2 regions of the Paenibacillus cisolokensis genome follow, and region 2 is predicted to be linked to the other one. Evidence: riboswitches for the same ligand, from Rfam matches in the RefSeq annotation. Region 2 holds a riboswitch; the other holds the start of a gene.
What was found. A riboswitch is a leader RNA that binds a small molecule or an ion and turns the genes downstream of it on or off. The one in region 2 is predicted to bind cyclic di-GMP.
Positions count from the first base shown of each region.

Region 1: another riboswitch for cyclic di-GMP. It lies ahead of ABEV74_RS01940 (NAD-dependent epimerase/dehydratase family protein); the one in region 2 lies ahead of ABEV74_RS11765 (PilZ domain-containing protein).

Region 1 covers NZ_JBCNFP010000012.1:8,485-16,341, reverse strand. Annotated here, with positions in the region: gene ABEV74_RS01950 (SulP family inorganic anion transporter) at 31-1,782, shown strand; gene ABEV74_RS01945 (DUF4832 domain-containing protein) at 1,839-3,254, opposite strand; cyclic di-GMP riboswitch class I at 3,431-3,523, shown strand; gene ABEV74_RS01940 (NAD-dependent epimerase/dehydratase family protein) at 3,592-5,778, shown strand; gene ABEV74_RS01935 (hypothetical protein) at 5,762-6,676, shown strand; gene ABEV74_RS01930 (DUF2194 domain-containing protein) at 6,654-7,857, shown strand, end outside.
Region 2 covers NZ_JBCNFP010000064.1:69,208-77,064, forward strand. Annotated here, with positions in the region: gene yyaC (spore protease YyaC) at 1-72, shown strand, start outside; gene ABEV74_RS11745 (alpha/beta fold hydrolase) at 101-928, shown strand; gene ABEV74_RS11750 (DUF6483 family protein) at 940-1,605, shown strand; gene ABEV74_RS11755 (histidine kinase N-terminal 7TM domain-containing diguanylate cyclase) at 1,695-3,377, shown strand; gene ABEV74_RS11760 (HD-GYP domain-containing protein) at 3,486-4,568, shown strand; cyclic di-GMP riboswitch class I at 4,588-4,689, shown strand; gene ABEV74_RS11765 (PilZ domain-containing protein) at 4,795-5,613, shown strand; gene ABEV74_RS11770 (ABC transporter permease) at 5,759-7,003, opposite strand; gene ABEV74_RS11775 (ABC transporter ATP-binding protein) at 7,000-7,713, opposite strand.

The DNA of each region.
Region 1 (7,857 bases), on a different contig from region 2:
TATTTTATGGAGAAAAGAAGGTCGCGCCGAATGATCGGGAAGGAAAGATTTGAGGGCTACAGTTTAGCCGGTTTTCGCAAGGATCTTGTTTCCGGCCTTGTTGTCGGCATTATCGCCATTCCTTTGGGAATGGCGTTTGCTATTGCATCCGGCGTGAAGCCCGAGTACGGCATCTACACAACGGTTGTAGCCGGCATTTTGATTTCCCTGTTCGGAGGCTCCAAATTTCAAATCGGCGGTCCGACGGGAGCTTTCATTCCGGTGCTGCTTGCGATCGTGATGCAGTACGGCTATGAGGATTTGCTGATTGCCGGTTTTCTCGCGGGGATCCTTCTTGTATTAATGGGCGTGCTTCGGTTGGGCGTGCTCATCCGGTATATTCCCCGTCCCGTAACGGTCGGGTTTACCGCCGGCATTGCCGTCATTATATTCAGCGGCCAAATTGCCGGATTTTTAGGACTGAGCGGCATCCGCAAACACGAGGAATTCGTGCTGAACATGCGGGAAATCGTTCTGCATATCGGATCGATCAACGTGTACAGCGTCATAACGGCCGGGATCAGTCTGGCGGTTCTGCTGCTCGCCTCCCGATTTTTGCCGAAGGCGCCGGGAGCGTTATTGGGGCTTGTCATATCGAGCGCGGTCGCCGCGCTCTTTTTCAAAGGCCAGGTCGCTACGATCGGCTCGTCCTTCGGGGCGATCCCGAGCGGTCTGCCTCCGCTGCATATTCCGGAGCTCACCTGGGAACGGGTCGCGGCGATGCTTCAACCCGCATTCATTATCGCCGTGCTCGGCGGTATCGAGTCCTTGCTTTCGGCCGTCGTAGCCGACAACATGTCCGGAAGCCGCCACAACAGCAACCGGGAGCTGATCGGTCAGGGAATCGCCAATATGGCCGCGCCCTTGTTCGGAGGGATTCCGGCTACGGGCGCCATCGCCCGCACGGCGGCGAATATTAAGAACGGAGCGGTATCTCCGCTGTCCGGCATTATCCACGGTTTCGTCGTCCTGCTCGTGCTGCTGCTGTTTGCGCCTTACGCCTCCCATATTCCGCTTGCCGGCATGGCGCCGGTCCTGATGCTGGTGGCATGGAATATGAGCGAGCGGAAGGAATTTATGCACATTCTGAAAACCAAAACGAGCGATTCGCTCGTGCTCGTGGTTACGTTTTTGCTGACGGTATTTACGAATTTGACGATAGCTGTCGAAGCGGGGCTGATGATGGCTGTCCTGCTGTTTGTAAAGCGGATGAGCGACCTGTTGAACATAGCCAAAGTGCTTCCCGACCCGAACAGCAAGCATGCCAAAGTGAGAGCGCATATGGTGTTCGAAGGGCATGATTGTCCTCAAATCGGCATTTATACGATCGAAGGGCCTTTATTTTTCGGGGCGGTCGGTCGATTTGAAAAGTCGTTGTTGGCGGATCCGCTCCGTCCGAAGCCGAATATTTTGCTGCTGCGTATGAGCCGGGTTCCCTTCATGGATACGACGGGCGCTTACCAATTATCCGGTCTGGTCAAACGTTATCGGAAGCAAGGCGGTTTGGTGCTGTTTGCAGGGATTCAGCCGCAGCCGCTTGACATGCTCCGAAAAACCGGATTATTCGAACAGATCGGGGCGGACCGATTTTTCGAGCATACCGGCGAAGCGATCAATTATGCGTTGGAACGGTTAAATCCGGCGAAATGCCGCGGCTGCAAGCATTTCGTATTTCGCGAATGCGCGGCATTATCCGAGGGGAAAGGCGCGCAGCCTGCGGCTGTTGTAGCCGGAAACAGTTAAAGTTGGGGCCGCAGGCGGACCGGGAACGGTCGACGCGTTGCGGCTCCGCCTTGTCTTCATGACGGCGCGGCGACGATGACCTTGCCGAGCGGATAGCGGCCGTCCGGCCGTCTCCCCTCAATGGCGAATTCGACGCCGGGTTTGCCGGTTTGCGGGTCGAGAATGGCCGCGTTGACGATATATTCGCCTTCGGCCAGCCGCTTGGGCAGCTTTATCGTATGGAATACCGTTCGCGTCCCGGGCAACCATTGCCGGATGTCGGCATCCGCAACCGTCTTCAGCACGATGGCGCCGGTAGCCGCATCCGACAGCGACAATTCCAGCGGCCACGGGTAATAGAAGGGCGCTACGCCGCGGTTGCGGATGTCCAGCCGGACATTCAGCTTCCCGCCGGCCGGCGCCTCTTTCTCGTGCGATTCCTTGACGATGACAAACCGATAGCCGATCGTGTTGAGAAACCGGTCGATATTTGCCTGCAGCGTCCGGTCTTCTTCGAGATAGGGCGCGTTCGGGCCCATCCAGCTGACATGCGTAAGCCGCGCCTGCCGCAGCGTTTCCCCGATGCTGTCGTCCTGAAAATATTTCGTTCTGTGCGCAAATTCGCCGCCGCTCGGCGCTTTCGTCCAGAAGTTGAGCATGGCCGGTTCCTTTTCCTTTGTCAGCCAGGACGTGTACCCTTGAGTATACCAGGTATAAAAACCGTCGGACGTCGCTTTCGGATCCCCGAAGGCGTCGTTGAACAGTCCCATGCCGTTGCGAAGCGCGACATCATGCGGGCGCCGCATCAGCAGATGCTTGTCCGGGAACGCCCGGACATAGTGCTCGGCGTACCGGTCGGAAACGTTCCGTTTCGGAAACGGGATGTAGCCTTCCTTTTTATCCCATGTATGCCATTCTCCCCAATGGCCGAGACTGCCCAATTGAATGAATGCGATCAACGGATCGTCGTTGTAGCGCCGTCCGAGAGCCGAAATCATGCGTTCGTGATTGCGGATCAGCAAGGAGTTGTCGTAGTTGGGGCTGAACCCTTTGCCGTATTCGTTGTCGTACCAGGTTCCGTCGCCGCCGATTTCGCGGTAGAGCCAGTCGGGAATATCCATATGGGCGTAGTCCCGCGGATAATCCATGATCACCCGGACGATCAGATGTACGCCGCGTTGTCTCCATAACGGGAAGTTAAACTTTTCCTCTATGGCATCGAAGGCATATCGGCCTTTCTCCGGTTCGAGTTCCCGCCAGGTCAGATTGACGTGGGCGAGCCGGAACGGCTGCGCGGATTCGTCGTATTTGGCGTCAACGGCAAAGCCCATAAACGGGTTGGCCAGCACCCGGTCGGATTCTTCCGGATAAAATACGGTTCGCCCGGCCGGGCTTTCGGCGGCATGCAGGCTGTCTTGAATTACAAACACAAGTATCCCGGTTATCCCCAAAAAGGCCAACATCACGAGGCTGCGGTATAGAAGGGCATTCATGTTTTTCTTCCTTTCGGCGACAGGCGGTCCGTCATTTTTCATCATGTTTGTTTATTATATACCGGCAGCAATCGGCAGGGAAATACTGGTCTGGAAATTGTAAGTGTTGCTTTTTTTGTGAAACTGTATATAATACAACCTATATCTCAGATTGAAAAAAATTACATATTGGAACGACCTGTAAAAAGCAAACCTATCGAAAGTTAGGGACGCAAAGTCAGGAGTCTGCCATGCTGGTATTCCAGCATAATGATCGTCCGACTGCCATGTTATAATGGCAGTCTTTTTTGTTTTCGAAAAAAAGAACCGGTCTCAAAAAGAAACGGGGAAGCTTGCGATGAACGTGTTGGTGACGGGTGGATACGGATTTATCGGCTCATTCGTAGCGGAACGTTTTTACAAGGAAGGCTATGAGGTCGTCATTATCGACAATCTGTCTGCCGGGGACAAGCGCAACGTCAATTTCAAGCATAAAAGCTATTTATTGCCGGTCGAGGATCGCCGGTGCGAAGAGGTATTCCGCAGTACCCGGTTCGATGTCGTCGTTCATCTTGCGGCTCATGCCGATGTGGCCGCTTCGATGGACAATCCGCGGCTGGACGCGGAGTCCAACCTTTTGGGTCTGGTCAATATGCTGAACCTGTCACACAAGTACGGCGTCCGAAAATTTATTTTTGCATCGTCCGCCGCCGTATATGGGCAAAGCGATCGGCTGCCGGTTGCGGAGACGGAAGCTTGCGAGCCGGTTTCGCCGTACGGGCTGAACAAAATGATCGGGGAAACGTATTGCCGGAAATGGCAGGAAATGTACGGGTTGGAGACGCTCTGCTTCCGGTTTTCCAACGTATACGGGCCGCACCAGGGCAGAGCCGGAGCGGGAGGGGTCGTCTCGGCATTCATCAAGGCGGCCCTCGCCTCGCAGGATCTGGTCGTGTACGGGGACGGCGAACAGACGCGGGACTTCATCTATGTCGAAGACGTGGCCGATGCGGTATACCGCGCCTCGTATTCCGGTCTGACCGGCGTCTACAACTTGTCCACAGGCAAGGAAAGCAGTGTGAACGAGCTGATCGGCGAGCTCCGCTCCATCCACGGTACGCTCGTCGTGAAATATATGGATGTCCGCCCCGGCGACTTCGAGCGCTCGGCGCTGGACAATCGGAACATTAAGAAGGATCTGGACTGGTCGCCGAAATATTCGCTGCAGGAAGGGCTGCGCAAAACGTACGAATGGCATGCGGCCGTCTCCGCTTCGGCGAAAGAGGCGAAGGCTCCCGCGCGGTTCGGCTCGCCCGGGCTTCGCGCGGCGTTCAAGGCCGTCGTCCCTTATGCCGAGAACCTGCTCGCCTTCGCGTTGACCGCCTGGCTTATGCTGTCCGTCCGGGACAGCTGGATCGACATTCTCGATTTGCGGATCGTCTATATCCTGCTTCTCGGCATTTTGTACGGCACCCGGCAGTCGCTGGTCGCGGTTGCCCTGGCGACGCTGCTGTTCATCTACGAGCAGCTCGGGAACGGGCGCGAGCTTGTCTCGCTGCTTTACGACAGCGATTTTCTGTTTCATTTGACGGTGTACCTGTTTGTCGGTCTTGTGGTCGGCTACTCGGTCGAACGGAAAAACATGATATTGGAATCGATGGGCGAACAGCTGGAAGCGTTGAAGGAGAAGCACGCTTTTTTGACCGACGTCTATCATGAAACCCGCAAAGTGAAGGACGAGCTGCAGCAGCGGGTTCTCGGAAGCGGCGACAGCTTCGGCAAAATCTATTCGGTCACGAAATCGCTGGAAAGCCTGGAGCCCGAGCAAATTTTCACATCCACGGTAACCGTGCTGGAATCGCTGATGAAGGCCAAGGGCGTATCGATTTATACGGTCGACCGGTCCGGAAACTATTTGCGGCTCGCCGCCCATTCGTATCCGGATGATCTCGTGATCCCCAAATCGGTCAGGGTGGAAAGCGAGCCGTTCGCCCGGCAGGCGCTTCACGACCGGAAACTGTTCGTCAATACGGAGCTTGAGCCCGGCGTTCCTTTAATGGCCGCGCCGGTCATCAGCGGCGGAAAGCCGGTGGCCGTCGTCGCGATTCACGAAATGGAATTCGAGCATTTCACCCTTTACCATCAGAACCTGTTCAGCGTGCTGGTCGGACTGGTCTCCTCCGCGTTGTCGAGGGCGCTGTCGTTCGTCGAAGCGACCGAGAACAAGCGTTATATCGAAGGGACGGCCATTCTGAAGCCGGAAGTATTCGCGGAAATTGTCGCCGCCAAGCATGAGGCAAAAGCGAAGCACGGGATCGAGTACGTGCTGTTGTCGGCCGGACCGGCTGACGATGCGCGGCAAGAGCTGTCCCGCGAAATATCGCGCTTGCTGCGCGAGACGGACTATATCGGCATCGGAGAACGGGGGGAGCTTATGGTGCTGCTCAGCAACTCCGGGATGGAGGAGGCCGCAAGCGTGCTCGAGCGGCTCGGGAGGAACGGCATATCGCTTCGGGTGGCGGAAGAGGATGGACCCTATGTTTGAGCGGATCTATATGGCTTACGTCGTCGTCTGCGGCATCGCTCTCGCGCCGATCTGCCGCGGCGACAAGCGGGAATGGCTGATGCGGACGGCACTGGCCGCCGGCCTGCCGGTCATTGGACTGCTCCTGCCCTTCTTCCGCCCGCCGGAGCATGCGCAGCGGCAGAAGGATACGGCCGCGTTCGATCATTTCCGGATCGGAGAGAGCCGCGGCGAAGCGATTCTGAAGCCGGATGCCGAGCGGGAAATGAACATCGTTCCGCTGGAGGAGGCGCTGCTTGTCAACGATTTCGCCATACGGCGCAAGGCGATGATCGATGTGCTCAAGCAGGACTCGCTGGAATATTTGGGCGTGCTGCAGACGGCCGTCGGCAACGAGGATACGGAGACGTCCCATTATGCCGCCAGCGCCATTATGGAGGTCAAGCGCCAGCTGATGCTCAAGCTGCAGCAATTCGAAGTCCGTTATGAGAAGGAGAAGGACGATCCGTTTCTGCTGCGCGCCTATGCGGATGTATTAAAAAGCTATATGCGCAGCGGTTTTCTCGACGAGCGTACGGAGATGAAATACCGGTATACGTATTCGGCCGTACTGGAACGGTTGATCGAGCTGGCTCCGGAATCCGCGGAGGCGTATCCGGACAAAATCGACACCGATCTCAAGCTCGGCGAATACATCTCGGCCGAACGGTCGGCGCTCCGGTATTTGCGGCAATTCCCCGATCGCGAGGACGCTTATATCCGTCTGATGAAAGTGTATTTCACCGTCCGCTCGTTCGACAAATTAAACCGTACGTTGGAGCAGCTGAAACATTCGCCGGTTCGGTTGTCCCACGAGGGACTGACGATCGTAAGGTTTTGGTCGGGAGGTACGCGCGTTGGAACCGAAGGTGAGACTTAAACCGAATGTCTATATTCTATTGGCCGGCATCCTGCTGCTGGCCTTGCTGATACAGATGTCGCGTTCCGAAAGCTTGTTCGGATCGATCCGCAACGAAGCGGTCGCGGGCGGAATGTCCGGATGGAAACCGGCCGTTCCGGACGACGATGTCCTCCGCCCGTCCGGCCGTCCGTATTGTGTCGCATACGACGGCTCCCGGGAAGAAAGCGTCAAAATCAAGCGCCAGCTGGAACGAACGCTCGGGTATATGAAAAAACCGGCGCAGACGTCGGACGTGCGGCAGGGACGGCTTGACTTCGCGCCGTGCGCGGCGGTCATCGTCGCCACGGAAAATCTCGAACTGCTCGGAGATCCGGAGGCGCTTGGCGCCTATGCCGAAGCCGGGGGCTATGTCCTGTTGGCGGTTCGTCCCGAGCTGAACCATGCTTTCTACCGGTTGTACCGCAAAATGGGCATGGTCGCGGCCGAGGATATGAAGGATACGCAAGGCATCGAGCTGACGGAGAACGTGCTGATCGGAGAGCGCGGACTTCGGCTCCATGAGCCGTTCGTCGTCAACTCGTCCATTATCGTCGAGCTGGACGCCAAAAGCCGGGTGCTTGCCCGGTCGGCCGAAGGCATTCCGCTGTTGTGGGAATTTCCGTTCGGCCAAGGGAAATTTATGGTTGTCAACGGCACGCTTCTGACCGAGAAGTTCAATCGGGGGCTGTTTGCCGGCGCGCTCAGCATGCTGGAGCCCGATTTTATTTACCCGATTTTCAATTCCAAGCTGTTTTATATCGACGATTTTCCGGCGCCGATCCGGAACGGGCGGGATGAGGCCATCTATCGGGAGTACCGACGCGATATCCGCGCTTTCTACAAGGAAATATGGTGGCCGGACATGCTGAAGGCGGCGAAGCGGTACGATGTCGATTATACTGCGGTATTCATCGAATCGTACGACGACCGGGTCGAGCCTCCGTTCGGATCGCCGTCCGACGCCGACAGGAAAAATCTGTTCGCCTTCGGCCGCGAGCTGATCAAGAGCGGAGGAGAGCTCGGGCTGCACGGCTACAACCATCAGTCGCTTACGTTCCGGGAGGAAGTGGCCGACGCGTACGGCTATGTCCCGTGGCCTGACGTCGACAACATGGCCGAAGCGGTGGAGGAAGCGGTCAGGTTTGTGGGCGAGACGTTTC
Region 2 (7,857 bases):
GGCGGAACGCGAAGCGCGCGGGACGGACGCGAGCTGCGCTTGACGATTCGGAACGAACCGGACGGTACATAATGGGAATAGACGAAAGGAGAGAATGCAAATGGACGCTATATCGCTTGCCGAAGCCAGACTGAACCTTCCGAACGGATTGAACTGCGCTTACTGGGATTCCGGAAGAAGCCGTCGGGCAGACGGGCGGACGATTGTGCTGCTGCACGGATTTTGCGGCAGCTCCGCCTACTGGGAAAATATGCCCGCGCTGCTGGAAGGCGCGGGCCGGCTGATTATCCCCGATCTGAGGGGACACGGACGGTCGTCGGCTCCCGGCGATCCGACGTATACGATGGAGCAACTGGCCGATGACGTCTGCGAGCTGCTGGATGCGCTGGAGGTCGACCGCGCCATTGTAATCGGGCATTCGCTCGGAGGCTATACGGCGTTGGCGTTTGCGGAGCGGCACGCGGACCGGCTTGCCGGTCTCGGACTCGTCCACTCGACGCCGTTGCCGGACGACGAAACGGGCAAGGCGAACCGGCTCAAGACGGCGGAGTCGATTCTCGCCGGCGGTCTCCGGGAAGTCGTGGACGGACTTGCGCCCAAGCTGTTCGCGCCGCGCCACCTGGAAACGATGGCCGAGGCGGTGCAGCGCGTCAAGGAGATCGGCTATCGCGCAAGCGCGCACGGCGCGGCGGCGGTTACGCGCGGCATGCGGGAACGGCCGGATCGGCGGGCCGTGCTGGAGCGGACGGGTGTGCCGGTATTGCTCGTAGCGGGGGCCGAGGATGGCATTGTTCCGCCGGAGAAGGTTTTCGCGGCGCACGGTCCGGATACGGAGAAACGGATCATCCAGAATTGCGGCCATATGGGCATGATCGAGTCGCCGGCCGAAGTGGCGCAAGCGATCCACTCGTTCGTCGAAAACGTGTAGGGGGCACGGCCATGCTGCAGCGCGATTACTTGATGCGGATGATCGAGCAGGTCGCGTCCGCGATCGGACAAGTGATGGGCTTGCGCCGCCAGATGCGGCATCAAGAGGCGCTGCTTGTCATCGACGAGCTGCTCGACAGCCGCTTCCGGTTAAACGGCCGGCTTATCCGCTCGCTGTCGGACGAGGATATCGTCGGCATGATGACGACAAACGGCGTAATGGAGGCGGAAAATATACAGGCGATCGCTCTTCTGCTAAGGCAGGAAAGCGAAATTTACGAGGAGATGGGCGACGGGGCGCGCGCTTACCCGCTTCAGCTCAAGGCGCTGCAGTTATTTGCGCGTTTGGCGGCGGCTGATGCGCCGAAGGTGCTGGCGGATTCCGATGCCGAGGCCGAGCGGTTGCTGCTCAAGCTGTCCGATTGTGAGCTGCCGGCGGCAACCAAACGGCTGGTGATGGACTGGCAAGAATCGCGCGGCCGGTACGACCAGGCCGAGAATTGGCTGTACGAGCTGCTTGCCGAAGGCGAAGCGGGATTGGACGAGGCGGTCGCCTTCTATCGCCGCCTGCTTCCGCTCCCCGACGAACGGCTTGCCGCCGGCGGCCTGCCCCGTGAGGAAGTGGAGGAAGGGCTGGCGCAGGCGGAGGCGGGCGCATGGCTTTCCAGCCGCGAGTAGCCGCGGTTTGACGCCATTGTCCGTTAAATCGGCGGTATGCTACAATGGATAGGAATGGCTATTAGACGAGTGGGTGAGCCTTTTTGGACGTGCAGATGTGGGTAAATTTCGGCTTGTTTCTCGTTTTGCTCGGTACCTTCGTTTACATTTTCGCATCGAGCGTCATAACCGGACTTCACAAAATGTACTTGTCGGTACATTCTTTCATGATGCTGTGGCCGCTGTTTCAGTTTGCCATGCGCCAGACGGACGATCCGCAATTTCAACTGCTCTACCTGACGGCTGCCTTCGTCGGCATCGCTCTGCTCGGAGCGTTCTGGTATATTTTCACCATCTTTTTGGTCGGCGAATCCTATCTGTTGAAAACCCGCAATCTGATCGTCATATTTTTACCCGCCGCCATCACGGCCGCAGGGCTGATATGCAATCCGAACGAACTGTTTTTTCAATATATCGGCCATGACACCGGCGATGCGGACGTTTCCTTCTGGTATCGGCCGGGGCCGCTATTGATTTATATGCCCGTGCTGCTCGCCGGCTATTTTGCCGTTTCGATATACGCCATGGTTTCCACGCTTCGTCGGGACGCTTCGCCCCGCCATCGCAGGCTCGTCGTGACGGCGCTTTACGGGATGCTGCTTTTGACCGGTTTCGGTTTGGCCGATTTTGCCGCAGCCATGTTTTTTCATCAGGCGCAAAGCGTCCTGTCCGCCGGCCTGGCCCTAGCCGGCATTTACTATGCGCTGGCCGTTACGCGGTACAGCGCTTTCGACATCATCAATATCGCGCAGCGCGACGTGATCGATACAATGTCTACCGGGCTGCTCGTGCTCGACGAGCATAATGTTGTCATCGAGATGAACAAGGCTCTCCGCTCGATCTTGCCGGTGAACATCGGCGACAAATTCGACCTTCGTGCGCTTTCCTCGCTGTCTTCGTCTTCCCGTACGCAGATGGAGGCGTTTTTCTCCATGCTGCGCAAGCATGCGATGGCGACTGCCTCGGTTGAGATCGCGACGGCCGGCAGCCGCCATTATGAGCTGCATTCCACGCCGATTCTGAATCATCGCAATACGCTGATCGGCCGCGTCATCACGTTTCAGGACGTGACGGAATACCGCCGGCTGATGGAGGAGATGAACGATCAGAACGCGGTTCTGCAGGAGCGCAACCGCGAGCTGATTCTGATGCAGGACCAGCTGTTTCAGGCGAACCAGAAGCTGGAGCGGATGGCGGTTACCGATGCGCTGACCGGCTGCTTCAATCGCCGCTATTTGCTGCAGCAGCTTGAGCGGGAGGTGGTAACGAACGTCCGCTACCGTATTCCTTTTGCCATGTTTCTGTTCGATATCGATCTGTTCAAAATGATTAACGACAGCTACGGTCATCTGGTCGGCGACGAAGTGCTGCGCAGCACGGCGGACATCGTCAGGCGCACGATTCGCCGGACGGATATTCTGGCCCGCTACGGCGGCGAAGAATTTGCCGTTTACCTGCCCTATACGACTTCGGCGCAAGCCGTAAGACTGGCCGAGAGGGTGAAGGCGGCCGTTGAGCACAACGCCGTCGGCGCCGGCGGGGAAGACCAGCTCGTATCGGTGACGATCAGCATGGGCGTGCTCTGCATCCGCAGCGCGGAGGATGCTCGTCCGGGCGTGGCGCTGGACGACGCCAAAGATTTCTTGCTGGGACTTTTTGCCCAGGCCGATGCCGCGCTTTACGAAGCGAAAAATAAAGGGCGCAATTGTATCGTCGTGAAAGATATAGCCTGACGGCGGACAGGCCTCCGCAGCTTTTGCATAGCCATAGGCTCGTACATTTGATACAATAGTTCCAGAAATAATGGGACCGAGCGTTTGCAAAGGCGGGAACCGAAAGTTATGAAAAAATTGAATATCAATTTGGTCAAGCCGGGAGATCGGCTGGCCAAGCCGGTCGTGCAGGAAAACGGCAACGTGCTTCTCGGGGCGGGTGTGGAACTGAGCGACCGCTTTATCCAAAGGCTGCAAAATTTGGGCGTCGACACGCTTTTCATCGAAGACGATGCGACGGAAGGCATCGAGCCCGATGAGGCGATCCGCGACGATACCCGACGGCAGGCGACCGAAGCGATTTACAAGACGATGACATCGCTGATGGACCAGCCTTATACGAAAGGCCGGGCCGTCGAGCCGGAAATCGGGCGGACGTTTCGAAAGGTTTTCGGAGAAATCATGCAGGATTTGATCGGCCGGGAGCATCTTCTCGTCAGTCTTTCCCAAATCCAGGTGAAGGACGCCTATCTGTTTCAACATTCCGTGAACGTGGCCATTCTTGCCGGCATTATGGGAATGGCCAAAGGGTTCAACCGCAGTCAGATGGAAGAGCTTGGCGTCGGGGCCATGCTGTTCGACATCGGCATGACGCAAGTGCCGAAAGAACTGCTCGACAAGGAGGGGCCGCTGAGCGAAGCGGAACGTGCGATCGTGGAGCAGCATCCGACGGCCGGATTTGACATCCTCCGCAAACATCACGATATATCGCTGCTGTCCGCGCACTGCGCTTTGCAGCATCACGAGCGCTATGACGGATCGGGATATCCCCGCGGACTGCGCAGCGAGGAGACGCATATCTACGCGCAGATCGTCGCGATCGCGGACGTCTACGATGCGTTGACGTCGCCGAGACCGCACCGCAAGCGGTACACGCCGTCGGAGACGATCGAGTTTTTGTTCGCGGCAGGCAATACCTATTTCGATCTCGATCTGATCAAGCTGTTTTGCCGCAATATCTCCATTTATCCCGTGGCAACGACTGTGCTGCTGAATACCGGTCAGGTCGGGGTCGTATCGGCCAACAATCCGCTGGCGAGCCACCGTCCGAAGGTGCGCATCGTGCAGGAAGCCGACGGGTCGATACCCAAAGAGGCTTACGATATCGATTTGCAGGACGAGCTCCATATTATGATTGTGAAAGAACTGTAACGACGACAACCGAATACGAGCGCGACAAAGGCAAACCTGTCGAAAGGCAGGGACGCAAAGCTACAGGGTCTAAGTCCGAACGTGCAACCGAGCGTCGGATATCGACAGCCTGGCTACCGAAATCGAGTCTCTATTTGATAGGGGAACTTAAGGCGGCTTCTTGCAGGATAGCGGCTTTTTTTGCATTCTGCCCGCGTTTCCCCGCACGAAAGGAGAATACTGTTCGGTGAATCACGATCATTGGGTCACTCCATCCCTGCTTCTGCAAAGCAAAACCGTCGTCGAGAAGCAGGGCTATGTAGCGGCAGGCACGCTGACCTATCTGGAAGGCGATTTGCTGGAGGTCGAACTGCAAGAATTCGACCGGTTCAAGCTTGGCGAACGCGTTCAGCTGACCGTCTATGCATCTTCGACCAAATATCGGCTGCGAACGTCGGTCATCGGGATGGCGGAAGGCTCCATCGCGGTCATTCTGCCGCCGGGCGCATTCAATTTGCACAATGAGAAGCGCAAGGCGCCCCGCATTTCCGTATCGGTCAAGGGCAGGCTGCTGCGGAAGCCGGAGCAATCGCCCGAGCCGCTGTCGAAGGCGGAAAAGCTTCATCGCAAATGGGCGAAAGAACTGCAGGTCGACAGACTGGACGAGGGGCTGGTCCGGCGTTTGGAAGCGCTGATGAACGATGCGGATGCGGAGGAGCCGGAGGATGCCGGGAATGACGGCAACACGCCGGATGCGGAAGGCGGTGAAATGGAAGTCGTCAATATGAGCCTGGACGGAATCGGCTTCCAGGTTCATGCGGGCAGCTGGTCGTTATGTCCGGGCGACTGGGTCGAAGCCGTATTGTACCCGGGGTTTGAGCTCGATTGTCTGCTGGAGATTATTCGCGAAGTCCGGTCGGGCGGCACGGTTTATTACGGCGCCCGTTTCGGGGAAATGCGGGAGGAGCAGGTACGTTCGCTCCGGGCGTTCATCCTGCGGGAGCAGGTGGCGGCATATTATCAGATGAAGCAACAAAACGACGGGAAGCGCGCATCCTCCGGTTAGGGGGAGCGCGCTTCCCGTCGTTTATGCCGATGCTGTGACGGTTTATGCGGGCGCTGTGACGGTTTATGCCGATGCTGTGACGGTTTATGCCGATGCTGTGACGGTTTATGCGGGCGCTGTGACGGTTTATGCCGGCGTTGTGGCGCTATATATCCCGGCGCAGCGCGCGAAGCACGTCGATGCGAACCGCCCGCTCGGCGGGGCGCATGCCGGACAGAACGGCGACGCCTACGCTGATGCCGACGCTGAGCAGCGTCAGGGAAAGCGGAATGTACGAGAATACAAAGCCTTCCGGCGGCTTGCTGTCCAACGCCGCGGCGATGATCGGCGGCAGCGCGATGTTGACGGCCGCGCTCAGGCCGTAAGCTATAACGGTGCCGATCAATGCTCCCATGACGCCGATGCCGGAGCTCTCGATCAGAAAGATGCTGCGGATCGCCCTGGGATGGGCGCCGACCGCTTTCATGATCCCGATGTCCTGCGCCCGTTCGGTAACGGCCATCGTCATCGTGTTGTAAATGCCGATGGAGGCGATCAGGACGGCTATCGTGCCGACAAATACGAGACCGATCTTCATGACAAGGAAGATCGTTTCCATTTGGTTGACCGAATCGGCAGCGGTATAAAGGGAATACCCTTGTTCGCGCAGTTCCTTCGCCAGCGCCGCAACGACTTCCGCGCTTGCGGCGTAAGCTTTCGCTTGCGGACTGCCGATATCTTCGTCCTGCAGCAAAAACGACGGCATCAGCGACTGGGCGATCATGACATGCGTTTCCATGTTCCTTTCGTTTGCGGGCTTCTTCAGAATGCCGACGACTTTCAGTCTGGCTTCGCCGGATTCGATCATTTCGTTCTTTTTGGGGTCCATCGCCAGCCCCGTTACGGTTACTTCCGCATCGAGCAGACGGCCCGAATAGGAGGCTCCCTGTTTATTTTTCAGATGTTCCGCCAGATGGTAGCCGACGACAATCTCGCTGCCCGACTCCGGCATACGGCCTTCTTCAAGCTCCAGGTTGGCGGCTTTCTCCTGTTCGAAATCGGTAAAGACGAGCGTTGTCATCGTCTCAAAACCGTCGAGCTCCACTTCTCCGCTTTTCATATAATGGGTCGTGACCGCCTTGACCCTTTCCATGGCGCTGATCCGGCGCACATCTTCCGCGGTGATCGGGGAAGGCTCGCCGTCTTTCATGCTGTTGTACAGATCGATTTCGGTCAGCAGCCGGTCCCGGAGCAGCTCGTCGACAAAGCTCTTCTGCAGGCCGAAGGCGACGGACGCGATCATGATCAGAAACGCGCAGCCGATCGCCGTCGCGAGCACGGTCATGAAAATGCGCGATTTGTTCTTCTTCATGTTCTGCCTGACGAACCGGATTTTATCGGCCATTTTCATCGCAGCGCTTCCTCCTTTTCGGCTTCGGCGGCGATTTCCGACAGAAGGCCGTCTTCCATGCGAAACCGGCGGCTGCCGATAGCGGCGACTCGCTCGTCATGGGTAATGACAAGCAGCGTGAGGCCGCGCTCTTCGTTCAGCTCGCGCAGCAGCCGCAGAAATTGCTCTTCGTTTTCGCTGTCCAGGCTGCCCGTAGGCTCGTCCGCCAGCAGCAGCGGCGGATCGAGAATGAGCGCGCGGGCGATGCCGACGCGCTGCTGCTGTCCGCCCGACAGTTCGGCGGGATAATGGTCGGCGTAATCCGCGATGCCGAGCCGCTCCATCGCCTCCTTGACGCGATTGCGCCGCACGCTTGCTGAAAGGCCGCGGAGCACCAGGGGAAGCTCGATATTTTCATAGGCGGTCATGCCGGGAATAAGTTGAAAATTCTGAAAGACAAAGCCGATATGCGACAGCCGGAAATCGGCCCATTGTCCTTCGGTAAACGCGGTGACGTCTTGCCCGCCGATGCGGATGGAGCCTTCCGTCGGGCGAAGAAAGCCGCCGATCAGGTGCAGCAGCGTCGACTTGCCGGACCCGCTCCGGCCGACGAGCGTGGCGATTTCTCCCTTGCCGACACGCATGTCGATGCCGCGCAGCACCGGGACGCGCCTTTCGTTGCCTTTGCGGCCGAGCGTAAACGAGTGTTTGAGTCGGTTCAGTTCGATCATGTCGTTCCTCCTGCCAGTGTTCATACATGAAAAAGAACGACGAGGGGGAGGAAAAAGTTTTGCGTGCTGCCGGTCCGGCTTGGGGGCATTGGGCGGGTCTGCCGCTCCGCAAATATGGAAAAACTATAAGCTATAACAATATGC